DNA from 2 places in the Allobosea sp. P2_B12 genome. Region 1 is predicted to be linked to the other one. Evidence: predicted binding sites of a transcription regulator. Region 1 holds the regulator's gene; the other holds the start of a gene.
The links. Region 1 encodes HrcA, which represses chaperone genes, less so after heat shock. Its sites were predicted from a motif close to GTTAGCACTCNCNNNNNGNGAGTGCTAAC; they were not measured.

Region 1 (7,262 bases):
CTCATGTCGCGCGCCGCCACCGTGCCGGTGGTCTGGATCAGCCGGTCGGCCAGCGTCGACTTGCCGTGGTCGATATGCGCCACGATCGAGAAATTGCGGATGTTGTCGAAGGTCTTCGTGCTCATGGGCGCGCAATAGCAGCGTTGCCGCATCGCGCCAAGCGTTTGCGGTTTTTGCGGCTACTCCGCCGCGGCGAGTTGCTGCTGCGCCAGGTTCGGCTCCAGCGCCCAGGTCAGGGCGCGATAGTCGAAGCCGCTCTCCAGCGTCGGCTTGACCACGGCGAAATAGGGCGAGATGTCGAAATCGCGCGGCATGTAGAGCGAATGATGCCGGATATGGAGGATTTCCTCGAAATCCTCTTCGTCCATCGCCTGGGCATATTCGACCGTCGGCAGCACGGGATAGCGCGCCGCCTCGAAGGCCTGCGCGATCAGGGTCGAACAGATCGCCCGCGTCGGGTCGCCCGAGCCCAGCGCGATCATGCGCCGGCGCCAACTCGCGGGAGCCCAGGGAATCGGGATCAGCCAGCGCATCAGATCGAGGATGTTCTTGAGGTCGTACTGGGTGCCGAGCCGGTCCAGCACATAGTCGACGACGATGGCGCAGCCTTCGCGGTCGAGCGCCTGGGGGCGGCAGATGCGGGTGCCGAAGGCGCCGTATTTCGACAGGGGCGAGAGCACGCAGCCGACATCCATCTCGACCTCGGCCAGCACCAGCGGCTCGCCCTCCGCGCTGAACTGCCCGGTCTCGCCGACATAGAGGGCAGCATGCGACCAGGTCGACTGCGTCAGATACTTGATCGCGGCCGAGACCTTCATGCTGCCTTCGACCAGCAGGACGTCGCCGGGCTGCAGTGCCGATTGGAGCCGTGCCAGCGCCTTGGCATCGACCGGGCCGGGCTCAGGCTTGCCGCGGGTGATGAACCCGACGACGGACCGCCCCAGAAATTCGAGACCGCGATTCATGACCGCCTCCCCTCCGCCGCTTCCCTTGCGGCCCGCGCCTTCAGCGGCGTCGTTGGGGCTCATCAAAGCGCAAATTCCTGATCATTCCGGAAAACCCAGCCGTTGCGGCGCCAGGACTTGGAAATGTGGTGAAAACCGGGTTCACGCCGCACCAGTGAGACCGGGCGGCAAAGGTCAAGGCCAATCGGTTGATTTTCTTATATAGTGGAATATATCTCCATTCATGGAAATCGTGGACGACATCGAACTCGACCGGCGGCTCGGCGCGCGCATCAAGGCGCTGCGCCAGAGCCGCAGCCTGACGCTCGACATGCTGGCCGAACGCTCAGGCGTCAGCCGCGCGATGATCTCGCGGGTCGAACGCGGTGAATCGAGCCCGACGGCAGCGCTTCTGGACCGGATCTGCGCCGGGCTCGGGATCTTTCTCTCGGCGCTGTTTCGCGACGAGGACCATGGCGGCCCCCTGGCGCGGCACGCCGATCAGCCGGTCTGGACCGATCCGGCCAGCGGCTATCTCCGGCGCAACGTCTCGCCGGCGGGAACCGGCTCGGGGATCGAGATCGTCGATGTCGAGATGCCGCCCGGCGCGCGTGTTCTGCTGGACGCGGCCCGCAGCGCGCATCGGCTCGACCAGCAGGTCTGGGTGCTCGCCGGCGAGATGATCGTCACGCTTGATGGCGTCGAGCACCCGCTGGCGGCGGGGGACTGCCTGCAGATGCTGCTCGACGGGCCCATCGCCTACCACAACCCCGGCAGTTTGCCCGCGCGCTATGCCGTCGTGCTGACCGCACCCGGCCGAGCGCCATTCGAAGGATGAATGATGCCGGTGGATGAACCCCTGATCGAAACGCTCGGCCCGGACGCCGCCCGGGAGGCCATCCCGGCGCTGGTCGCGATACTCAACGACTGCGTCGCCCATGGCGCCTCGGTCGGCTTCATGGCGTGGAACACGCAGGAGGATTATCGCGGCTTCTGGAGCGGGGTAGCAGGCGAGGTCGGTGCCGGCCGGACGATCCTGCTGGTCGCGCGCCTGGCCGGCGAGATCGTCGGCACGGCGCAGCTTCAACTGATCGGCAAGCCCAATCAGCCGCACCGGGCCGAGATTGCCAAGGTGCTGGTGCATTCGCGGGCGCGCCGACGCGGTATCGGCGAGGCGCTGATGCAGGCGGCAGAGGCCGAGGCCCGGAAGGCGAAGCGCGATCTTCTGGTGCTCGACAGCGACGAGGGTGGTGCGGCGCGGCGGCTCTACAACCGGCTCGGCTGGACGGAAGCCGGCACGATTCCCCGGTTCGCGCTTCTGCCGGACGGCAGCTTCTGCGGCTCGACCTTCTTCTACAAGTCGCTCGCCTGAGACGGGCCGTCAGGCCTCGGGCTCGGCCTGGCGGAAATAGGGCTCGACCTCGCCCTTGAGCTTCACCGTCATCGGATTGCCGAAGCGGTCCTTGGCGTTGCCGGCGGTGAGGCGCACCCAGCCCTCGCTGACGCAGTATTCCTCGACATTGGTCTTCTCGACGCCCTTGAAGCGGATGCCGATATCCCGCGCCAGCAGTTCCTCGTCATAGAAGGGGCTGTTGGGGTTGGAGGAGAGGCGGTCGGGCAGGGTGTCGGTCATGGCGGAAGCCTCGGGGATCGCGTGTCGGATGGCGGCCAGGCCGCGTTGCGGCACAGGTAGCGCGATCCGGCGGCGATGCCAAATCGCGGGGTTTCAGCGACCGCCGGCCTGCTCGATCAGGCGCGCGATCGCATGCTGGCCACGCTGGCGGGCATGAGCCAGGGGCGTCACGCCATCCCTGTCCGCGAGGCCGGGATTGGCGCCAGCGTCGAGAACCAGCTTCGCGACCTCCTGATGGCGCGGGCCGCCATCGCCGAGGATCACGATCTCCAGCAGGCAGGTCCAGCCGAGATCATTGACGTGATCGACGTCGATGCCGCTGGTCAGGAGCAGCTTCACGGCCTCGACATGGGCGCGCTCGCAGGCCGGAATGAGGGCGTTGCCGCCATAGCGGTTGCGGATCGTCAGATCGGGCTTGCGCGGCAGCATCGCCGCGATGATCTCGGCCCGCCCCGATGCGCCGGCCAGAAGCCAGGGCGTATCGCGATTGGCGGCCTGCGTGTTTGGGCTCGCGCCGGCATCGAGCAGGGTGCGCGCAACCGCGACATGATTGCCCGCGACCGCGAGCAGCAGGGCGCTACGCCCTTGGGCATCCTGCGCTTCGAGTGGGACGCCAGCCGCGATGAGACGGGCGACCTCCTCGGCACGCCCCGCAGCGGCGGCATCGATCAGGGCGGACTCCGTTGCGCCGGCGGCCGTCGTCATCAGCATCACACCCAGAATCGCGCTGCACAGACGGCGCGCGCTGCTCACCGCCCGCCATCGAGCAAACGCCCGACCACCTTCGCGGTGTAGTCCACCATCGGCACGATGCGGGCATAGTTCAGCCGGGTCGGGCCGATGATGCCGACGACGCCGACGATGCGCTGCTCGGCGTCGCGGAAGGGTGCGGCGACCATCGAGGAACCCGACATCGAGAACAGCTTGTTCTCCGAGCCGATGAAGATGCGCACGCCGTCGCCGGCTTCGGCGCGGCTGAGAAGGTCGATCACGTCGGTCTGCGTCTCGAGATCGCCGAAGAGCAGACGGATGCGTTCGAGATCCTCCTGCGCCTTCAAATCCTCCAGCAGATTGGCCTGGCCACGCACGATCAGATGGCGGTCCGAACTCGGCCCCGAGGAGGTGGCGATGCCGCTCTCGACCAGGCGCGCGGTCAGCGAGTCGAGCTCCTGCTCCATCTGCGCGCGATACTGGGCGATCTCGCCGCGCAACTCGCCCAGCGTCTTGCCCATGATGCGGGCGTTGAGGAAGTTCCCGGCCTCCGTCAGGGCGGAGGCCGGCAGGCCTGCCGGCAGAGCAAGCAGACGGTTCTCGACCGTGCCGTCATCGGCGACCAGCACGACCAGCGCGCGCGCCGGGTCGAGCCTGACGAATTCGATGTGCTTGAGCCTGGCATTGGCCTTGGTGGTGACGACGACGCCGGCGCCGCGCGACAGTCCCGAGAGCAGCGCCGAGGCCTCCGTCAGCGTGCCGTCCAGCGTGCGGCCGCTGGCGGCGGCGGTCATCTGCGCCTCGATGCGCATGCGCTCGTCCGAGGTCAGGTTTCCGACCTCCATCATCGCATCGACGAAGAAGCGCAGACCCCTCTCTGTTGGAAGGCGCCCCGCCGAGGTGTGCGGCGCGTAGATCAGACCGGCGAGTTCGAGATCGGTCATGACGTTGCGCACCGTCGCCGGCGACAGCGCCATCGGCAGCAGGCGGGCGATATTGCGCGAGCCGACCGGCTCGCCGGTGGCAAGATAGCCGTCGACGATCTGACGGAAGATCTCGCGCGAACGCTGATCGGTCTCGATCAAGCCGCTCGGGGATTCGGGACGCGGCGTGTGAGCGCTCATTGTCAGTGAAAAACCGGATGCGACATCGGGTTATTGTCGGCGCGGCCTCGCGGAGGATCAAGGGGCAAGAGGGAAGAGCTCCGGCTTTTCCGTCATGCTCGCCCCTGTGGCGAGCATCCACGTCTTTGGCATAGCGCTCGACGGGCGAAGACGTGGATGGCCGGGACAAGCCCGACAATGACGTCACACGCATGAGCCCTTCGCCTTGCCCCGTCCCCTCCGACCGCCTACAAGCCGCCATCTCAAAACAATCAGGATACCGCCATGCGACCCTCCAAACGCGCCGCAGACGAGATGCGCAAGGTCACGCTCGAACGCGGCGTCGTGCGCTATGCCGAGGGCTCCTGCATGGTGACCTTCGGCGAGACCCGCGTGCTTTGCGCCGCGACCGTCGAGGAAAAGGGTCCGCCCTGGCTGCGCGGCACCGGCAAGGGCTGGGTCACCGCAGAATACGCGATGTTGCCGCGCGCCACGCATGAGCGCAATCGCCGCGAGGTCACCTCCGGCAAGCCCTCGGGCCGCACGCAGGAAATCCAGCGGCTGGTCGGGCGCTCGCTTCGCGCCGTGGTCGATCTGACCGCGATCGGCGAGCGCCAGATCGTGGTCGATTGCGACGTGCTGCAGGCAGATGGCGGCACCCGCACGGCCTCGATCACCGGCGCCTGGGTCGCGCTGCACGACGCGCTGAAATGGATGGAGGGCCGCTCCATGCTGAAGGGGCCGAACCCGCTGAAGGACCATGTCGCGGCGATCTCCTGCGGCATCGTCGCCGGCAATCCGGTGCTCGACCTCGACTATATCGAGGATTCCGGCGCGCAGACCGATGCGAATTTCGTCATCACGGGCTCGGGCGGCCTCGTCGAGGTGCAGGGCACGGCCGAAGGCGCGCCATTCTCGGAAGAAGAGCTGATGGCCCTGCTCAAGCTCGCCAAGGGCGGCGTGAGCAAGCTGGTCGCGCTCCAAAAGGCGACGGTGGCGTAAGCTCCGGAGGTTGAGATGGAGTGGCTGACGACGGCGCTGGGCGTGATCGTGGGACTCCTCTTCGTGGGTGGTGTCCTTGTTTTCGCATTTAGGACTGAAATAAACCCAGGCCGGAAGCGCTCTCGTTTTGCTCCCCCTTCGGGCGACGAAGATCGAGGGCCAAGCGTTGGAACGCCATCGGACGTCGGTGGTCCGTAGGAATACGAGGATGAGACATTGACATCCCACCGCCTCCTCACCGGCAAGGTCGTGATCGCGACCCATAACAAGGGCAAGCTCGTCGAGATGCGCGAGTTGATGGTGCCCTATGGCATCGAACTCGTCTCCGCCGGCGAACTCGGCCTGCCCGAGCCCGAGGAGGACGGCTTCATGTTCTCCGAGAATGCCGCGATCAAGGCGGTCGCAGCCTGCAAAGCCTCGGGCCTGCCGGCGCTGTCGGACGATTCGGGGCTCTGCGTCGATGCGCTCGACGGCGCGCCGGGCCTGTTCTCGGCCAACTGGGCCGGGCCGGGCAAGGATTTCAAGCCGGCGATGGCGCGCGTGCTGGCCGAGATGGCCAAGCGTGGCGCCACGGCGCCTGAACAGCGGCGGGCGCATTTCGTCTCGGCGCTGGTGATCGCCTGGCCGGACGGGCATCAGGAGCTGTTCGAGGGCCGCGTCCACGGGCAGATCGTCGATGCGCCGCGCGGCAGCGGCGGTTTCGGCTACAACCCGATTTTCCAGCCCGACGGCCACGACCAGACCTTCGCGGAGATGAGCACGACCATCAAGAGCGGCGCGGTCGAGGCCCTGTCGCACCGCGCGCGCGCCTTCGCCCTGCTGGCCGCCGCCTGCCTGCGGAAGCCGAATTGAGCGCGCTCGCTGCCCTCAATAGGCCGCCGATGGTTCCCGACCATCCGACGTCGGCTGCCGGCTTTGCCGTCTATGTGCATTGGCCCTTCTGCCTGGCCAAATGCCCCTATTGCGACTTCAACAGCCATGTCCGGCTGCAGCCGCCCGACCAGGCGCGCTATATCGCCGCCTTCCGACGCGAGTTGGCTCATCGGGCGCAGCTTGCGCCGGGCCGCACAGTGTCCTCGATCTTTTTTGGGGGTGGCACGCCTTCGCTGATGGAGGGGCGGACCGTCGGCGCGATCCTCGACGCGATCGCCGAGGTCTGGGTGGTCGATCCCGATTGCGAGGTCTCGCTGGAGGCCAATCCGACCAGCGTCGAGGCCGGGCGCTTCGCGGATTTTCGCGCGGCCGGGGTCAACCGGGTCTCGCTCGGCGTGCAGGCGCTGAACGACGCCGATCTCAAGGCGCTCGGCCGGATGCATTCGGCACAGGAGGCTCTCGACGCGGTCGCGATCGCGCGCAAATATTTCGAGCGCTATTCCTTCGACCTGATCTATGCCCGCTCGCCGGCGCAGACGCCCGCCTTGTGGCGGGCGGAACTCGAACTCGCGATCAGCCATGCGGCGGAGCATCTCTCGCTCTACCAGCTCACCATCGAGCCTGACACGATGTTCGAGCGGCTGTTCAAGGCCGGCAAGCTCGCGATCCCCGACCACGAGGCGGGCGCCGTCCTCTACGAGATCACGCAGGAGATCACGGCCCGTCACGGCCTGCCGGTCTACGAGATATCCAACCACGCCCGGCCGGGCGCGGAATGCCGCCACAACCTCGTCTACTGGCGCTACGGCGAATATGCCGGCGTCGGCCCCGGCGCCCATGGCCGCTTGGTGACAGCTGAGGGCCGCATGGCGCATTCGACCGAGAAGCGGCCGGAAATCTGGCTCGAGCGTGTCGAAGCGGAGGGGCATGCGCTGGTCGAGGACGAACGCCTCAACCTCGAAGCTCAGGGCGACGAATATCTGCTGATGGGACTGC
Region 2 (7,262 bases), on a different contig from region 1:
CAGTCGCGCAGCGGCGGCAGCACCGGCAGCGAACGCAGGGCCATTGTGGCGGTGATCGCGAGCACGGCCAGAAAGGCTGCCGTCTGCGCCAAGGCGTAGACGATTGGGCCCGACGCCGCGAAGGTCACCACGATGGCGAGATTTACGCCAAGGCCGATGACAGCCGCAAGCGTCGTCACGAGCGTGCGCTTCTCGATCAGAAAGGCCGGATAAAGCGCGGCCTGGAAGATCGTGATCGCCACGAAGCCCGGCAGCAGCGGCGCCATATAGGCCGAGAAGCGGCCCTGGAAACTCGGCGGTACCAGCATCCGGTCGAAGGCAGGCAAGGCGAGCCAGAACCCGACGACTGTCGGCAGCGCCACACCCAGCACGATCACGATGTTGGCTGCGATGCGCTTCTGCGCCGCGCGCCGCCCGCGCGTTTCGTCGAGGCGGATCACAGCCCGCAGCAGCACGATCTCGAGCGTCGCGCCAAGCGTGCCGAACAGGCGCAGGCCCATATCGGAGGCGAGCGAGAAATAGCCGGCCTCGGCGAAGCCATGGGCGCCCGCCATCAGCGAGCGGTTGAGCAGCGGGATCAGGGAATAGATCGCATTGCCGGCGACGAGCGGCAGAGCATATTTCGCGAAGGTCCAGGCGAGGTCGCGGCGCGCCGCCGAGAACGACAAGGGCGCGTCGGCCAAGGTTTTGCGCACCGAGATCAGTGCGACGGCAGCACTGAGCAGCCCGCCGAGCAGGACCACCGTCGGATCGCGCGTCCACCAGGCACCGCCGACCATCAGGACCAGCGCCAGAACATTCTTGACGATGACCAGCCGCGCGTAGGCCGCATCGAGGAAACGGGCTCGCGCGATCGCGCCATGATAGTCGAACAAGCCCGCGCCGACGCCGGCGAGGACGGATGCGGCCAGCATCATGGCCGGCATGCGAAAATCGATGCCGGCCATGATCGCGGCCAGCAATAGTGCGCAGAGGCTCATGCTGATGCCGGCGATGAGACAGTCCAGCGTCGCGCGGATCTCGGGCTGGGTCTCCCGCGTCGACAGCGAATAGAACCGCATGGCGGAGAGCTTGATCCAGTCGAGCATCGCCGTGTTGACCAGCACGATGATGGCCGCGCCGATAGCGTAGCGCCCGAATTCCTCCGGGCCGAGAAAAAACGCGATCAGGAGACCGAGAACGAAGTTCAGCCCGGCATTGACGACGAAGGGCAGCAGGACCGTCATTCCGTCTCAATCATGTCCGTCGCGTTCATCGATGCCGGATCGATGTGTCGACGGGGAGCCATCCGACTCGGCCGCCGCGTCCGCACCATTCCCTGCCGTAACGGGCGCGCCCGTGTTTTCCAAGCGCAGCTTGATGAGGCGATCAATGGCGTGAACCGAACGGGCACGGAACGCGTTGGGCCCACGACGTCTCTCCTGCGAGGAACAGCCGATGCCTTCGACGCCGCTTTATCGCCTAGTGTATTCCTCGATCTATCGGGCGGGGCGGGTCGACAACGAACTCTCCGCGCTTCGCGCCATCCTCTCCCAGTCGCGCAAGAACAACCAGACGTCCGACGTCACAGGCTATCTGATGTTCGACGGCGACAGTTTCGTCCAGGTGCTGGAAGGCCCGCGCGAGAATGTCGAGGCGACGATGGCACGGATCGCGAAGGACGAACGCCATCGCGACGTGTCCGTCATCGCGATCCACCCGACTGAGAGCCGCGCATTCCACAACTGGACGATGGGCGGCTACCGACGCAGCGCCGAGCAGGACCCGATCTTCGCCGCGCATGGCTTTCCCGGCAAGATCGATCGATCGCAGCTCAGCTTCGATGCCGCCGTGTCGCTTGCACGAGCCCTGTGCGCCGATCAGGCGCAGCAGGCTTCGTAGTCTTCGCGGGCCGGCCCTACGTTGGGGCTTGGCGACTCAGGGCTAGCGGTGGGAACCTTGCGCCTGTTGGGCATAGATAGCCCTCCGGCGTTTTCCAAGGGGAAGCTCCCGCTCCATGCCCAGCGAGCCGCTGTTCTATCTCGTCGGCTGGGCGACGACGCTCGTCATCGCCATCGGCAAGAGCGCCTTTGGCGGCGGCCTCGCGATCCTCGGCATCCCGCTGCTGGCTATGGTCGTCGAGCCGCTCGATGCAGCGATCATGATCGCGATGCTGGTCTCGCTGATGGACATCATGGCGCTGAGCAGCTTCGGCCGCGAGAGCTGGTCGAAGCCCGACCTCGCCTGGCTGGTGCCGGGCCTCGCGGCCGGCATCGGCATCGGCTACCTCGTTTTCATCAGGATCGACCCGCGCATCGTCACCCTCGTGATCGGCGTGACGACGCTCGCCTTCACGCTGCAATGGTTCCTCAAAGGCCGGCTCGCGGCGCCAGGTGCGCGGCCCGTCTCGGGCAAGCTCGCCTTGTTGGCCGGCACGGTCTCGGGCTTCACCACCTTCGTCGCCCATGCCGGCGGGCCGCCGGTGGCGATGTACCTGCTCAGACGCGGGCTGCCGAAGAGCGTCCTGGTGGGGACCACGATCGCGCTGTTCACGCTGGGCAACTGGATGAAGCTGCCGCCCTATTTCATGCTCGGGTTGAAGAACCCCGGAGCGCTGTGGGGCGCGCTGGCGCTGGCGCCGGCCGTGCCGGTGGGTATCTGGCTCGGCCATGTCGTGCATCGGCGCCTCGACCAGAAGACGCTGTTCGTCTGGTGCTACGGGCTGCTCGCCGTCGCCGCGCTGAAGCTGACGGTCGATGCTGCACTTGCTCTGCTGCGCTGACGGCATAGGGGAGGATCGCGGCAGCCCCCTATCGCGATACCTGAATTGCCCCTAATCGATCCGCCATGACCAGCCTGCCGCCTCCCCTGCGCCCAGCCCGTGACGACGATTCAGAGCCGCTCGCGAGCTTGATTGCGGCGAGCTTCGCCGAATATCCGAACTGCCTGTTCGCATGGGACGAGTTTCCCGAACTGCGGCGGCCCGCCAGTTATTTCGCCGCCAAGGGCGGCAGGCTCTGGATCGCGGATGCGCCCGGCGGCGGCATCGCCGCCTCGCTTGGCGCCACGCCCGTGCCCGAGCAGAACGCCGTCGAGATCACCAAGGTCTATGCAGCCCCGGCCTTCCGCGGCACCGGGCTGGCGCAGGCCCTGTTCGACGAGGCACTGCGCTTTGCGCACGAAGGCGGCTTCGGCGAGATGATGCTCTGGTCGGATTCGCGCTTCGCCCGCGCCCACCGCTTCTACGAGAAGCTCGGCTTCCAGCGCTGGCCAGGCGAGCGCTACCTCGCCGACGTCTCCGCAACCTGGGAATATCCTTTCCGCCTGCGCCTGCCGACGCGGTCATGAGCGCAGGCCCTATGCTGCGTGCCCTGCTCGGCATCGCGCTCCTCACCGTCATGGATGCGGTGGTGAAGGCGCAGATGCAGACGCATCCGTTCATCCTGACGCTGTTCATGCGCTTTGCCATGGGCGGCCTCTGCGCGCTCGTCGTGCTCGCCTTCGTCCGGCCGCCCGCGCCGACGCGCGCGAGCCTGATCGGCAACACCGTTCGCGTGCCCATCGTGGTCCTGACCGCCGGCAGCTTCTTCTATTCGATGTCCGTGCTGCCCCTGGCCGAGACGCTGACGCTGTCCTTCCTGGCGCCGGTCTTCGTCGCCCTGCTCGGCGGTCTGCTTCTCAAGGAGAAGCTGGACAGCCGGATCCTGCAGGCGCTGGGCTTCGGCGTCGCCGGCATGCTGGTGATGGTCTGGCCGCGCCTGCAGGGCCATGTCACGGGCGCCGGCCTCGGCGTCGCCGCCGCGCTGTTCTCGGCCGTCGCCTATGCCTTCAACCTGATCCTGCTGCGGCGGATCGCGATGAAGGAGCATCCGGCTGTTATCGTCGCCTTCCAGAACTGCGGGCCGGCGCTCTGCCTCGCCATTCCCGCCGCGCTCGCCTTCGTGCCGATGACGGCGCACGACCTGCTGGTCTATCTCGCGGCGGGCGCGCTCGGTGTCGCCGGCCATCTGACGCTGACCTCGGCCTTCGCCCGGGCCGAGGCCTCGCGGCTCGCCCCGCTGGAATACACCGCGCTGATCTGGGCGAGCCTGCTCGGCTATTTCGCGTTCGGCGAGGTGCCGCTGATCACGACCTATGCCGGCGCGCTGCTGATCGTGGCGGGAGCGGTGGCGATCAGCCGGCGTTAGGGCGTTTTATTTTGTCGCGTTTTCTTCAAGCGAACCGGTATCCACTTCGCTCAAAAACGCTTCAGCCCGCCGCCTTCGCCGGAAAGATCATGCAGGTCTCGGTGCCGTGCGCGAGCAGCTTGCCGCGCTCATCGACCAGCCGTCCCTCGCTGGTCGCGACCGTGCCGCCGCGATGGATCAGCTTGCCCTCGCAGCGTACCGTGCCGCTGTCGGGCATGACCGGCCGGACATAGTTCACCTTCATCTCCAGCGTCGTGTAGCCCTCGCCGGCTTTCAGCGTCGCATGGGTCGCGCAGGCCATGGCGGAATCGAGGATCGTCGCGGTCCAGCCGCCATGGATCGTCCCGAGCGGGTTGAAGAAGCGCGCCGAGGGCCTGCCGACGAAGACCACCCTGCCCTCCTCGACCTCGACCAGATCGAAGTCCATCGCCTCGGCAAAGGGCGGGCCGGGATGGCGTCCCTCGACCATGCTGCGCAGGAAATCGAGGCCGCTGCCGGCCAGCAGGGTCTCCCGCGATACCACTCCAACGTCCCGCGCCATCACCTGCCCTCACCCCTAACGTGTAGATGCACGTTAGGGGTTGGATGCTGCCGTGGTCAAGCTGCCGTCAGACCGTGCCGCGGGCGACGCGACGCAGTGCTTTCAGCCGGTCGCGCGTCTCGGACCAGTTGTCCTTGCCGAGCCCACCCTCGATCCGCTCCTGCGCCTGTCGCCAATGCGGGATCGCGGTCTCGATCGCGGCCCGCCCCTTGTCCGTGACGGCATGGATCGAGGCGCGCCCCTTGCACTCGACCGGCTCGATTAGCCCGGACGCCACCAGCAGTTGCAGGTTGCGCGTCAGCGAGGTGCGCTCCAGCGCGAAACGCTCGGCGAGTTCGGTGACGGAGCGCCAGGCGCCGGTGCTCAGCGCCGAGAGCAGGACGAACTGGGTGATCTTGAGTCCGCTCGGGCGCATCGCCTCGTCATAGGCCCGCGTCACGGCCCGCGCCGTCATCCGCACATGAAGCGCGACGCATGCCCGGGCGATGTCTTCGAGAGCGGGGCCGGTCGAGGCGGGTTCGGGCGCATCTGTCGTCATTCCGCCATGCTAGCGTGTTCGAAGCCCGTTGCCAGCAGGCCCGGCGACCCGACGCATTCACCTTTCTCCGGGATGATTTCTTGACTCTCCGCTGGCACGCGCCTATCTCCGCGCCATCCGTTGGCACTCGCAGATTGAGACTGCTAACAGATGCCCATCGCGGGCTCTCAGCCCGCACCGAATTATATGTAAGAGGAAGACAGAACCATGAAGTTCCGTCCGCTGCATGACCGCGTTGTGGTCCGTCGCCTTGATGGCGAAGAGAAGACCAAGGGTGGCATCATCATCCCCGATACCGCCAAGGAAAAGCCCCAAGAGGGCGAAGTCGTGTCCGTGGGCCCCGGCGCCCGTGACGAGGCCGGCAAGCTTGTCGCGCTCGACGTCAAGAAGGGCGATCGCGTCCTCTTCGGCAAGTGGTCCGGCACCGAGGTCAAGATCGACGGCCAGGATCTCCTGATCATGAAGGAATCCGACATCATGGGCGTCATCGGCTGAACGCCTGAGACCGCTCTTCCCGTCAATTCATAAGGAGTTGCTCTCATGGCAGCCAAAGACGTCAAGTTCTCCACCGATGCGCGCGACCGGATGCTGCGCGGCGTCGAAATCCTCGCCAACGCCGTCAAGGTGACGCTCGGCCCCAAGGGCCGCAACGTCGTGATCGACAAGTCGTTCGGCGCTCCGCGCATCACCAAGGACGGCGTCACCGTCGCCAAGGAGATCGAGCTCGCCGACAAGTTCGAGAACATGGGCGCCCAGATGGTGCGCGAAGTGGCCTCGAAGCAGAACGACCATGCCGGCGACGGCACCACGACCGCGACTGTCCTCGCCGCAGCCATCATGCGCGAAGGCCTGAAGTCGGTTGCCGCCGGCATGAACCCGATGGACCTGAAGCGCGGCATCGATCTGGCCGTCGAGGCCATCGTCGCCGACCTCAAGAAGAACTCCAAGAAGGTCACGTCCAACGCGGAAGTCGCGCAGGTCGGCACCATCTCGGCCAATGGCGACGAGTCGGTCGGCAAGATGATCGCGACCGCCATGCAGAAGGTCGGCAACGAGGGTGTCATCACTGTCGAGGAAGCCAAGACCGCCGAGACCGAGCTCGACGTCGTCGAGGGCATGCAGTTCGACCGTGGCTATCTCTCGCCCTACTTCATCACCAACTCCGAGAAGATGGTCGCCGAGCTGGAAGACCCCTACATCCTGATCTTCGAGAAGAAGCTGTCCTCGCTCCAGGCGATGCTGCCGATCCTCGAGGCCGTGGTGCAGACCGGCAAGCCGCTGCTCATCATCGCCGAGGACGTCGAGGGCGAGGCCCTGGCCACGCTCGTCGTCAACAAGCTCCGTGGCGGCCTGAAGGTCGCGGCCGTCAAGGCTCCGGGCTTCGGTGATCGCCGCAAGGCCATGCTCGAGGATATCTCGATCCTGACCGCAGGCCAGATGATCTCGGAAGACCTCGGCATCAAGCTCGAGACCGTGACGCTCGCCATGCTCGGACGCGCCAAGAAGGTGCGCATCGAGAAGGAGAACACCACGATCATCGACGGCGCCGGCAAGAAGAAGGACATCGAGGCCCGCGTCTCGCAGATCAAGGCGCAGATCGAAGAGACCTCGTCGGACTACGATCGTGAGAAGCTCCAGGAGCGTCTGGCCAAGCTCGCCGGCGGCGTCGCGGTCATCCGCGTCGGCGGCGCGACCGAGGTCGAGGTCAAGGAGAAGAAGGATCGCGTCGACGACGCCCTGAACGCGACCCGCGCTGCGGTCGAAGAAGGCATCCTTCCGGGCGGCGGCGTTGCGCTGCTGCGCGCTCTGTCGACCGTCAAGGCGATCAAGACCGCCAATGACGACCAGAAGACCGGCGTCGAGATCGTCCGCAAGGCGATCATGGCCCCGGCCAAGCAGATCGTCGACAACGCCGGCGATGACGGCGCGGTCGTGGTCGGCAAGCTGCTGGAGTCCAAGGAATACGCCTTCGGCTACAACGCCCAGACCGGCGTGTACGGCGATCTGGTCAAGGCCG

Region 2: the regulator HrcA is predicted to act here: its motif matches at 5,365-5,393, upstream of groES (co-chaperone GroES).

The regions. Positions count from the first base shown of each region.
Region 1 is NZ_JBFUDG010000005.1:67,200-74,461, reverse strand. It holds gene lepA (translation elongation factor 4) at 1-125, opposite strand, end outside; gene AC1DYU_RS14075 (C40 family peptidase) at 180-965, opposite strand; gene AC1DYU_RS14070 (helix-turn-helix domain-containing protein) at 1,198-1,782, shown strand; gene AC1DYU_RS14065 (N-acetyltransferase family protein) at 1,786-2,316, shown strand; gene AC1DYU_RS14060 (DUF3297 family protein) at 2,326-2,577, opposite strand; gene AC1DYU_RS14055 (ankyrin repeat domain-containing protein) at 2,671-3,288, opposite strand; gene hrcA (heat-inducible transcriptional repressor HrcA) at 3,327-4,412, opposite strand; gene rph (ribonuclease PH) at 4,677-5,393, shown strand; gene rdgB (RdgB/HAM1 family non-canonical purine NTP pyrophosphatase) at 5,610-6,245, shown strand; gene hemW (radical SAM family heme chaperone HemW) at 6,275-7,262, shown strand, end outside.
Region 2 is NZ_JBFUDG010000003.1:6,488-13,749, forward strand. It holds gene AC1DYU_RS08910 (lipopolysaccharide biosynthesis protein) at 1-1,226, opposite strand, end outside; gene AC1DYU_RS08915 (BLUF domain-containing protein) at 1,438-1,881, shown strand; gene AC1DYU_RS08920 (sulfite exporter TauE/SafE family protein) at 1,997-2,761, shown strand; gene AC1DYU_RS08925 (GNAT family N-acetyltransferase) at 2,827-3,327, shown strand; gene AC1DYU_RS08930 (DMT family transporter) at 3,324-4,166, shown strand; gene AC1DYU_RS08935 (PaaI family thioesterase) at 4,228-4,707, opposite strand; gene AC1DYU_RS08940 (MarR family winged helix-turn-helix transcriptional regulator) at 4,775-5,245, opposite strand; gene groES (co-chaperone GroES) at 5,453-5,740, shown strand; gene groL (chaperonin GroEL) at 5,786-7,262, shown strand, end outside.